DNA from 2 places in the Blautia sp. 1033sp1_1033st1_G9_1033SCRN_220408 genome. Region 2 is predicted to be linked to the other one. Evidence: riboswitches for the same ligand, from Rfam matches in the RefSeq annotation. Region 2 holds a riboswitch; the other holds the start of a gene.
The links. Region 2 has a riboswitch for thiamine pyrophosphate ahead of thiC (phosphomethylpyrimidine synthase ThiC). Riboswitches for the same ligand answer to the same signal wherever they lie in the genome.

Region 1 (6,001 bases), on a different contig from region 2:
TGCTGTAAGGGATATCCTTCAGGAGTTCCTGAAGCAGATGCGAGGTTCCTTTGATACGGAATTTTCTGGATTTAATGAGGCTCTTGCCAGTCTGAAGCAGGCACAGAAGGAGAATACAGCCTATACCACTGCACTTTATCAGACCATGAGCCAGCAGCTGGGCCAGTCCTATGAGAAGCAGGAAAAGGCTATGCGGGATATGGTTACAGAGCTTGGAGGTATTTCCAGCCGCTATTTGGATACAGCTACAAGGATCACCCAGGAGAACAGGGAGATCCAGAAGATCCAGCAGCAGGATTATCAGCATGTGGTAGATTATATGAAGGATGCAGAGAAGTCTGCAGCCAAGTTCTGGGTAGCATGTAACCAGGCTATGCAAAAATATGTTGAGACAGCAGCAGCCGGCATGGAGAAGGCTTCTGCATCCAACCAGGCAGGTACAGATCTTCTGACATCAAACAGCAGGCTTGTTGAGCAGCTGGGCCAAGAGCTTCAGGAATTTACCAGATATCAGCAGCAGTCCTATAAGACTATGGAACAGGTACGCAGACTGCTTTCTGAGCTTTCGGCAGTAGGTGACAGAAGTGTTTATCTGATGAGCGGCGGCAGCAGCCAGGAGTCCATGGACAGAATGGAGAAGCTGATGGAGCAGCAGGCTGCAGACCAGCAGGCAGTTCTGGAGGAGATTTCCAGGAATATCAAAGAGCTTTCCAAAGGAGCACAGAAAGGAAAATTTGGTTTATTTAAATAAAGGAGAGAATCATGCACAAGAAAAGAAAATCAGAGGATGGAAGCTTTAATATCTGGCGCTCCTATTCCGATATGATGTGTGGTGTATTGCTTCTCTTCGTACTGATTATGTGCGTAACCCTTTTCCAGGCGCAGAAGAGTTATGACGAGAGTATTAAAGAGCAGCAAGAGAAGAATGAGATGCAGGCCAATTATATTGCTGAGATCACTGCACAGCAGAATACCCTGGACGATCAGGATGCAAAGCTGAAGACACAGGATGAGAAGCTGTCTGCCCTGGCACAGCAGCTGGCAGAGCAGGCACAGAAGCTTAAGGAACAGGAAGCAGCCCTGGCACAGCAGCAGGTGGATCTGGATGAGAAAACCCAGCTGATCAGCACCCAGCAGGCCAAGATCGATAATATCATCGGTGTAAAGGCAGAAGTTGTTGAGTCCCTGCAGCAGGAATTTGCCAAGAATAACCTGAATGTAAATATTGATTCCCAGACAGGAGCATTGACACTGGATGCCAGCGTTCTTTTTGCTTATGATGATGCAGAGCTTACTGAAGAGGGAAAAACAGCCCTTCGCAGTGTTCTGCCGATTTACTGCAAGGTGCTTCTGGAAGACAGCTACAAGTCTTATCTGGCAGAGATCATTATTGATGGTTATACTGATACAGATGGAGATTATGCTTATAACCTGGAGCTTTCTCAGCGCAGATCCCTGGCAGTTGCCCAGTATCTGCTGGAAATCCAGGGAGAATTTCTTACATCTGATCAGACAATTGATCTGCAGGATTATCTTACAGTCAACGGTCATTCTATGGCGAATCCTATCCTGGATGCGGATGGCAATGTAGACAAGGATGCTTCCCGCCGTGTAGAAGTTAAGTTCCGTTTGAAGGACGACGAGATGATTGATGAGCTGAGCAACATTATGACTACAGATCAGGCTTCATCAGATAATGCGCAAGAGTGATTCCGTAGAAAGCCGGCAAATATTAGGCTCTGTGGCAAGTGCAGAGCATACAGCGATCCGGTAATCATTAAATGCAAATTCCCGGGCTTGGCAGGTTCTGTCTGTAGAATATATAGTAGAAATACAAGTGGAAAGCCGGCCCCATTCAGAACCATCAGAAAGGATGTCATAAGAACCGGGATAAACCTGAAAGGATTTCAGGGGGAGGGATAAACCCTCCCCTTTATATTTTACATAGCTTTCCTTTAGTGCCCAGATCCGTGTAAACATGGAAACACCATATTTCTGTACAAGGGCATATTCAGATTCAGTAAAGAAAATACGGGCGATATTGGAACGGTCTTCTTTTTCTTTCTGGATATCGATCCCACAGGGGACAGAGCCAAAAGCACAGACTACATACCCATTGCTGTGGGAAAGATTAAAATGAAAATCATGATTTTTCAGGAACGGCTTACCCTTTTCGGAAACAGAAAGAGCCTCCAATGGAAGACTGTTTTCCAGAAGAAGAGTACGGAGCATAAGCCCTGCCACAAGGCTTTCCAGACGGCTTTCCTGGCGGCGCAGCCGGGAAATGGATTCTTTCCGTTCCCTCCAGAAACCGAAATCCGGAAGCAGTGCCAGTCCTTTTTGAAATAACTTTGGATCCTTAAATTCATCAACAGATGTGATCAAACATTGAATCTTATGGTTCATCACCAGCAGATCACCTCGCATCCGTTTTCTGTTACCAGCACGGTGACTTCCCACTGGGCAGAAGGCTGCCCGTCACAGGTGCGCACTGTCCAGTCATCCATCTCATCGGTATAAACTTCATCAGATCCCATATTTACCATTGGCTCAATGGTAAACATCATGCCTGGAACCATCAGTACACCGCTTCCTTCTTCAGAGGTGTAGCTTACCCATGGATCCTCATGGAATTCCAGCCCTATGCCATGGCCGCCGATTTCTTTTACGACTGAGTATCCATTTTCAAGCGCATGCTGGTGAACGGCGTGCCCCATATTTCCAATCGGTGTCCAGGGCTTTACCTGTGAAATGCCGATCTCTACACATTCTTTTACAACCTTTACCAGCTTTTCTTTTTCCGGGCTTACATTTCCGATACAGAACATACGTGAGGAATCAGAAAAATATCCATTATAAATGGTGGAAACATCTACATTGATAATATCTCCTTCTTTCAGGACCACATCTGTGGATGGGATTCCGTGGCAAACCACCTGGTCAATGGAGGTGCATACACTCTTTGGATAGCCTTCATAATTCAGCGGGGCAGGGATCCCGCCATGGCGGATGGTCTCTTCATGTACCCAGTCATCGATCTCCTGGGTAGTAATGCCTGGACGGATGTGCTCAGCCACATAATCCAGCACGGCAATATTGATCTTACAACTTTCTTTGATCTTCTCAATCTGCTCCGGGGTTTTGATCAGGTTGTGGTCAAGTACCGGATAGCCTTTTTGTTTCATTTGTTCCAGCTTTTCGTCAAATGCTTCGTGGCACTTTTTGTATTTTTTTCCGCTTCCGCACCAGCAGGGATCATTTCTTCCTATTTTTAAAGACATTTTACTCGCTCCTTATCCGATGATATATGGTGTAACTGTTCAGTATTCTTACAGTTACCGTATATAATTGTTTTTTCAGCAAATAGAATATCACAATTCAGAGGTAAAGTAAAATCTGATATGAGAGGAAAATATATGATATGAGAGGAAATTTATCGTTTACGGTCTTTTATAGAGGATGAAAATTGTGTTGTGTGAAGTGAAGGGGTGTGCTATACTGTAGAACGAACCAAGGGAGCTTGCAGGCGCAGGCTGAGAGGAAGCAATCACCAGGGAGGACATTCTTCCGGTGACCGGAGGCTTCGACCTTTTAACTTGATTTGGATAATGCCAACGTAAGGAGGAAAACAAATGATGGATTTTCTAGTAACTGCTGATGGTGGGCTGACCACTGCCGGCTATGTAACAAGTATTGCTGCCATGGTGATCCTGGTGGTGATCGCAGCTGTGCTTTTCCATAAGAAAAGCTCTTCAGGAAAGCTGACTACACAGCAGCTTGTAACCTGTGCAGTGGCACTTGCCCTTGCTTATGCCACATCTTACCTTAAGGTATTTTCTCTGCCATTTGGTGGCTCTGTAACCTTATGCAGCATGCTTTTTATCGTACTCATTGGATATTGGTACGGACCTAAGATCGGTATTCTGACAGGTCTTGTTTATGGTATCTTTCAGTTCCTGCAGGAGCCATATGTACTTAGCTTTTTCCAGGTATGCTGTGATTATATCCTGGCATTTGGCGCTATGGGTATTGCAGGCTTTTTCTCAAAATCAAAGAAATACGGTTTGCAGAAAGCATATGTGGCAGCGATTCTTGCCAGAGGTGTATTTCATGTTCTGGGCGGATATCTGTACTGGATGAGCTACATGCCTGAGAATTATCCTAAGTCATTATCTGCTATATATCCTATCGTTTACAACTATAGCTACATTCTTGCTGAGGGAGTTATAACACTGATCCTGATCTCTATTCCGGCTGTTTCAAAAGCACTGGTTCAGGTTCGTAAGATGGTGACTGTACCGGGAGAGCAGAACGCATAAATAAATAATGATATTGAATCTATCCAAATCCATAACAGCCGTCGGAACCCTTGTCCGGCGGCTTATTATAATAGTGAAACCATAGAAAAAACTCTTGCAATGGCAGGAGTTCTATAGTATAATCAATCATGTTGTGAAAAAAGATGGTCCTCTGTTACCTCATGTGTATTAAGAACATCCAATAGAAGAATAGGAGAAAGAACATGAACGACATTATTAAAAACATCGAAGCAGAACAGTTAAAAGCAGATGTTCCTCAGTTCAATGTAGGTGATACTGTAAGAGTACACGCACTGATCAAAGAGGGAAACCGTGAGAGAATCCAGGTTTTCGAGGGAACAGTATTAAAGAAACAGGGCGGAAGCACAAGAGCAACTTTCACAGTAAGAAAGAGCTCCAATGGTGTTGGCGTTGAGAAGACATGGCCGCTTCATTCCCCACACGTAAAGAGTGTAGAAGTTATTCGCCACGGTAAAGTACGTCGTGCAAAACTTAACTACTTAAGAGACCGTGTAGGTAAGGCTGCTAAGGTTAAAGAGCGTATTAAATAATCCATACCTGATTATGAGAATGACTGCCGTCGGATTGATTTCCGGAGGCAGTTATTTTTATGGCCTTACATATTTTGTGGAGATCATGTGGATTTATTTTATGGGTTTATATATTTTGGCGGATTCCTTGCTTCTACAGTTTAAAGTGTGTTATACTGTAACAGCTAATCGAAAAACAGGAGCATTTGAATAATATGTTAAAAAATAGAAGAAAGAAACGATCCAGGGAGCAATGGGAGAACTGGCGGGCTACCTGGAGAGAGAATAAATCTATAGCAGAAGCGAAAGAAAAACTGGAAGATAAGAAGGTCCGGGGTGTATTGCGCCTGGTTTTTGAAATTATTGTAACGCTGGCTTTTGCAGCACTGGTAGGGATCGCCATGTTTCAGTCTGTGACTATGCAGGAAAGTTCCATGGAGCCCACCATCTCTGTAGGAGACAGATATTTTATGAACCGGGTGATTTATCGTGTATCTTCCCCTAAAAGAGGAGATGTGATCGTTTTCCGTACAAACGCCAGTGATGATGCAGCATTGCATATCCGCAGGGTGATCGGGCTTCCGGGAGAGACTGTGCAGATCGTGGATGGACAGATCCTGATCAATGGAGAGACTTACAAAGAGGGCAGGGATTTTCCTGTGATCAGTAATCCGGGGATGGCATCCAGTCCGGTAACACTGGAATCAGGAGAATATTTTGTGCTTGGTGATAACAGGAATAACAGTGAGGACAGCCGGTATGGCAGTATCGGGAAGGTAAATAAGAAATATATTACCGGCAAGCTGTGGTTTAAACTTTTCCCTGTGAAATCCATAGGCTTTTTTGAATGATTTTGCAAGCTTATTTAAGTGATTTTGCAAGCGTATTTGAATGATTTTGAGGACTTATTTAAGTGATTTTGAAGACTAAAATGAATGGAAGTGACAAGAATGGATAATCGTGAAAACAGAATCAATATTAACTGGTATCCTGGTCATATGACCAAGGCAAAAAGGCAGATGCAGGAGGATATCCGTCTGATCGACCTGATCATTGAACTGGTGGATGCAAGAGTGCCTCTTTCTAGCAGAAATCCGGATATTGACCAGTTGGGAATGAACAAAGCCAGACTGATCCTTTTGAATAAAGCAG
Region 2 (6,001 bases):
ATTTTTGAGGATCGTTATAAGGCTGCAGGAGAACTGGTGAAGATGGGAGCACATATAAACATCTGCGGCAGGGAAGCTTATATAGAAGGTGGATATCCATTATATGGCAGGCAGGTAACTGCCAGGGAGCTTCGGGGCGGTGCCGCTTTGGTGATTGCTGCCTTGTGTGCCAAAGGTACTACAAAGATCAGTGGATATTCATTCATCAGCAGAGGCTATGAGCATATCTGTCAGGATCTTGCTGGCGCAGGTGCCAGGATCAGCCTGGGCAGAGCTACAGACAGCCAAGGCATTCTTGAATATTAAAGGATGGATTATGGGAACTGGAGATAACGGAGAAACGTTTGTGTTTGATAAAAAAACAAAAAAAATAATCTGGGGAACCCTGGCGGCAGTGCTGCTGACAGGCATTATCTTTTTCTTTTCCTTTTTCCGGGTCAGGACCATTGAAGTTATGGGCAGTACTCATTATACCCAGGATCAGGTAAAGGAGATGGCTCTGCAGGGTTCCTTCATGAGCAATACGGTGCTGGCTTCTTTTTTTCATAAAAATGAGCAGGTCAGCGATATGCCTTTTGTAGAAGGATACAGTGTTTCTATGACTGGCAGGGATACCATCTGTATCAGTGTAAAAGAAAAGAAAGTAGTAGGCTGCATCCCTTATCTGGATAATTATATTTACTTTGACAGAAACGGAGTCTTTGTTGAAGGCCTGAAGACCAGAGATGAGAAGGTACCTTTTTTTGATGGGATCCAGGTAGATAAGGTAGTTTTGAATGAAAAGCTTCCACTGAAAGGGAAAACAATTCTGAATACTGCTGTAGCACTTGCAACTATTTTTCAGAAGAATGACACAGTGCCGGATCACATCCAGATTGATGATAAGTCCAGGATCAGTCTGATTTATGGGGATGTTACCGTCATACTTGGGGAGGACAGGCTGCTAGAGGACAAGATGACAAGGGCGATTGCCATCCTGCCAAAGCTTTCCGGACAAAAAGGGATCCTTCATATGGAGAATATTACCGAGACTGAAAAGAATTGTACCTTCGAAGCAGAGGTAGAACCGGTAACTGCTGAGAACTGGACCGGCGGTTATAATGAAAATGGAGAATATACCGGTGATGGGGAATATGACGAAAATGGCAAGTATGTAGGGGCAAAGCCCAAAAGTGAACTGGATTATGCCCTTGAAAACTGGCATGGCGGATATGACGGAGAGGGAGATTATACTGGCGAGGGCGAGTATGATGCCAACTGGAATTATGTGGGGTCTAAGCCTACCGAAGAAAGTATAGCAGCCAATGGAGACTGGCATGGTGGGTATCTGGAAGACGGAAGTTATACAGGAACTGGTGAATATGACCATGACGGCAACTATGTAGGTTCTAATCCCAATGCAGGGAATGACGAATATTCGTGAAAAAAGTATAAAAAAACAAAATTAGTAGTTGATTAATTCAAAAAAAAAATATATGATATATCTATATGTAGCTTGATACAAATAAACTTGACTTGAATATCAGGTATAGAAATAAAGGAGGAAGTACATTGTTAGAGATTATGTCAAATGAGGCAGAGTCATCTGCGAAGATTATTGTAATCGGCGTAGGTGGAGCTGGTAATAATGCAGTGAACAGAATGGTGGAAGAAGCCATTGGCGGGGTAGAGTTTGTAGGTGTGAATACCGATAAACAGGCTTTAACTCTGTGCAAAGCTCCAACTGTACTTCAGATTGGCGAGAAGATTACCAAAGGTCTTGGTGCAGGTGCACAGCCAGAGGTTGGACAGAAGGCAGCAGAGGAAAGTATAGAAGAAGTGAAGCAGATCATGGAAGGAGCAGATATGGTTTTCGTTACCTGCGGTATGGGTGGCGGTACCGGTACAGGAGCTGCTCCGGTTATTGCAGCAGCAGCAAAGGAGATGGGTATCCTTACCGTTGGTGTTGTTACAAAGCCTTTCCGCTTTGAAGCAAAGACCCGTATGAACAATGCACTTGCAGGTATTGAGAATCTGAAGAAAGCAGTGGATACACTGATCGTGATCCCGAATGATAAATTACTGGAGATCGTTGACCGTCGGACTACTATGCCGGAGGCACTGCGTAAAGCTGATGAAGTACTTCAGCAGGCAGTTCAGGGTATTACAGACCTGATCAATCTGCCGGCACTGATCAATCTTGACTTTGCAGATGTACAGACCGTTATGACAGATAAGGGTATTGCACACATCGGTATTGGTGAGGCCAGAGGCGATGATAAGGCTATGGAGGCTGTACAGCAGGCTGTTTCTTCTCCTCTGCTTGAGACTACCATTAAAGGTGCTACACACGTTATCATTAATATTTCCGGTGATATTTCCCTTATGGATGCCAATGATGCAGCTAGCTATGTACAGGAGCTTACAGGAGAGGATGCAAATATCATCTTTGGTGCAATGTATGATGATTCAGTTGCTGATTATGCAAGAATCACTGTTATTGCTACAGGCCTTAGTGATGCAGCACAGAATACCAGTCCTTTTGGTAACAGAAGCAGTAATGCATCTTTTAATGCAAAAAGACCGGCAGCACAGACAAGCACAACATCTTCTTTTAAGATGCCAAGCTTTAGTATGCCTACTATGAATGCTACACCATTTACTGCGAAGACACCTTCCAGTACAGTGCAGAAGAAGGATATCCAGATTCCGGATTTCCTTAAGAACCGTTAATCAATTTTTTGTGAAATATCAGGGCTGCGACACAGCAGGAAATTACTCTCTGCTGTGCTGCAGCCTTTTTACTTTACATCTTAACATTTACAGGCAAAGGTTCCGCATTTGGTTTCATGGCAGCACTGTGCCCTGGAACCATCTACATCAATGGCTGCTGCTGTACATTTGCAATTGTCGTTGTATGCGCAGTTGTGGGCTTTACATTCAATCTGGATCTTTTCGCAGCCACGGTGGCATTCCATACCATTTGTTGCTGCATCAGATTTTTCCTGAAAGCTTCCACAGCAGGTTTCATCTGCAATGCGGGCGCTTTCGCCCATAACATTGATCTCACCTCTGGAACACTGATGGGCATCATTATAAACACAGTTGGCAGCTGAACATTTCAAAATAGTCATGATCATTCCTCCTTTTATTAGATGCAGGGCATCTTTGTATATACAATGATAGTGTCTGCGTTTTGCTATGTAATATGTATGGGAAATTATGGTAAAATTATTGCAAAGCCATCTATGCTGCGCTATAATATGAGCATGAAAAAGGGGAGCTGGTGAAAACCGGCTGAGAGGAAACGTGATTCCGTTTTGACCCGTAACCTGATTTGGATAATGCCAACGTAGGGAAGAGGATGAGTAGTCTCTGCTTTTAGTATGGCAGAGGCTTTTTTTATGGAGGAAAAGAGATTGAAAAATTATACCACACAGATGGACGCGGCAAGGAAAGGCATTGTCACAAAAGAAATGGAGATTGTGGCAAAAAAGGAACATATGACAACAGATGCATTAAGAAAGCTGGTTGGGGAAGGCAAGGTTGCGATCTGTGCAAATAAGAATCACAAATGTCTTGATCCGGAAGGCGTGGGAAGCATGCTCCGCACAAAGATCAATGTCAATCTGGGAGTGTCCCGCGACTGTAAAGACTATGATATTGAGATGGAAAAGGTAATGAGTGCTGTAAAGCTGGGGGCAGAGGCAATTATGGATCTGTCAAGCCATGGTAATACTCAGCCATTCCGTCAGAAACTGACTCAGGAATGTCCTGTTATGATCGGAACTGTTCCTGTATATGACAGCGTGATCCATTACCAAAGGGATCTGGCGACTTTGACAGCCAAGGATTTTATTGATGTGGTAAGGCTTCATGCCCAGGACGGTGTGGATTTTGTAACGCTGCACTGCGGGATTACCAGGAAAACTATTGAGCAGATACGGAATCACAAAAGAAAAATGAATATTGTAAGCCGTGGCGGAAGCTTGGTTTTTGCATGGATGAGCATGACAGGAGAAGAGAATCCATTTTATGAGTATTTTGATGAAATTCTTGATATCTGTGAGGAATATGATGTTACCATTTCCCTTGGGGATGCCTGTCGTCCAGGATGTCTGGCAGATGCAACCGACGTATGTCAGATCGAGGAACTTGTCCGCCTTGGAGAATTGACCAAGCGTGCATGGGCGCATAATGTACAGGTTATGGTGGAAGGACCTGGACATGTACCGCTGGATCAGGTGGCAGCCAATATGAAAGTACAGCAGACCATTTGTATGGGCGCTCCTTTTTATGTACTTGGACCTCTTGTAACAGATATTGCACCTGGATATGACCATATTACTGCAGCTATCGGCGGAGCAGTGGCAGCTATGAGCGGAGCTGCTTTCCTTTGCTACGTAACGCCTGCAGAGCATCTGGCTCTTCCTAACGTGGATGATGTTAAGCAGGGGATCATTGCTTCCAAGATTGCAGCCCATGCAGCTGATATTGCCAAGGGTATTCCGGGAGCAAGAGATATTGATGACCGTATGGCAGATGCACGGCAGAAACTTGATTGGGAAGCTCAGTATGCATGTGCCCTTGATCCTGAGACTGCAAGGCAGATCCGTGACAGTCGTAAGCCGGAAGATGACCACAGTGATACCTGCAGTATGTGCGGTAAATTCTGTGCAGTCCGCAGCATGAATAAGGCCCTGGCAGGGGAGTATATTGATATATTATAAAATAATTATTAAAAAGTCCTTGACTTCTAAGGGAAAACATGGTATTCTGTCTGAGTACGTGAGAAAACAAAGCAGAGTTACACTCTCACCTTAGCGCAGTCAGGCGACTTGGGTTAATATTGCACAGCTTATATTTAAAGATGTGATTTGTGTAATAGGTGAAGTGTGGATTCTGTCCGCACTTTTTTCATGTTTAAGGCAGAAGGTTTCCCGGAGAGAAATTGGGAAGCTGGCGGGTGATTTAGTATTTATCTATCAGGTATGGAGGTGCACTACAATTAGCAGTTTAATGATTAACGAACAAATCAGGGACAGAGAAGTACGCTTGATTGGCCCGGACGGAGCACAGCTCGGTATTATGTCCGCAAAGGAAGCAATGTTCAAGGCTCAGGAGGCAGGGCTTGATCTGGTAAAGATTGCCCCCCAGGCTAAACCGCCGGTATGCAAGATCATTGATTACGGTAAATACCGTTACGAACTTGCTAGAAAAGAAAAAGAAGCCAAGAAAAAACAGAAAACGATTGATGTTAAAGAAGTGCGGCTTTCACCGAATATCGATACAAACGACCTTATGACAAAAGTCAATGCAGCAAAGAAGTTTCTTTCAAAGGGCGATAGGGTGAAGGTAACTCTCAGATTTCGCGGAAGAGAGATGGCTCATATGTCAGCCAGCAAGCATGTGCTTGATGATTTCGCAGATATGTTGAAAGAAGTGGCTAATGTGGAGAAAGCACCTAAAGTGGAAGGCAGAAGCATGACCATGTTCTTAGCTCAGAAAAAATAAATTCAGCAGCATTTATGCCGCAGGGCAGTTCATAATACGAAAATTAAGGAGGAAACTATAATGCCAAAAATTAAAACATGTAGAGCAGCAGCAAAGCGCTTCAAAAAGACAGGTACAGGAAAATTAATGAGAAATAAAGCTTACAAGAGTCATATCTTAACCAAAAAATCTCAGAAGAGAAAAAGAAATCTGAGAAAATCTACTGTTGTTGATTCTACAAATGTTAAGAGCATGAAGAAAGCATTACCATATTTATAAGATACAGATAGAAGACGACGAACAGGAGGAAAATAAGAGATGGCAAGAATTAAAGGCGGATTAAACGCAAAGAAGAAACATAACCGTGTATTAAAACTGGCAAAAGGCTACAGAGGAGCCCGTTCCAAACAGTATAGAATTGCAAAACAGTCTGTAATGAGAGCACTTACAAGCTCTTATGCAGGAAGAAAACAGAAAAAACGTCAGTTCAGAAGTCTGTGGATCGCTCGTATCAACGCTGCAGCAAGAA

Region 1: linked by a shared signal. The riboswitch ahead of AB5916_RS02500 (energy-coupled thiamine transporter ThiT) and the one ahead of thiC (phosphomethylpyrimidine synthase ThiC) in region 2 are both predicted to bind thiamine pyrophosphate.

What each region holds. Positions count from the first base shown of each region.
Region 1 covers NZ_JBFKZO010000002.1:162,552-168,552, reverse strand. Annotated here, with positions in the region: gene AB5916_RS02520 (MotA/TolQ/ExbB proton channel family protein) at 1-751, shown strand, start outside; gene AB5916_RS02515 (OmpA family protein) at 763-1,710, shown strand; gene AB5916_RS02510 (4'-phosphopantetheinyl transferase superfamily protein) at 1,690-2,427, opposite strand; gene AB5916_RS02505 (methionyl aminopeptidase) at 2,406-3,281, opposite strand; TPP riboswitch at 3,503-3,640, shown strand; gene AB5916_RS02500 (energy-coupled thiamine transporter ThiT) at 3,633-4,319, shown strand; gene rplS (50S ribosomal protein L19) at 4,523-4,870, shown strand; gene lepB (signal peptidase I) at 5,065-5,700, shown strand; gene ylqF (ribosome biogenesis GTPase YlqF) at 5,821-6,001, shown strand, end outside.
Region 2 covers NZ_JBFKZO010000007.1:41,988-47,988, reverse strand. Annotated here, with positions in the region: gene murA (UDP-N-acetylglucosamine 1-carboxyvinyltransferase) at 1-306, shown strand, start outside; gene AB5916_RS07250 (cell division protein FtsQ/DivIB) at 347-1,423, shown strand; gene ftsZ (cell division protein FtsZ) at 1,564-2,712, shown strand; gene AB5916_RS07240 (DUF1540 domain-containing protein) at 2,793-3,113, opposite strand; TPP riboswitch at 3,246-3,355, shown strand; gene thiC (phosphomethylpyrimidine synthase ThiC) at 3,399-4,709, shown strand; gene infC (translation initiation factor IF-3) at 4,999-5,493, shown strand; gene rpmI (50S ribosomal protein L35) at 5,554-5,751, shown strand; gene rplT (50S ribosomal protein L20) at 5,791-6,001, shown strand, end outside.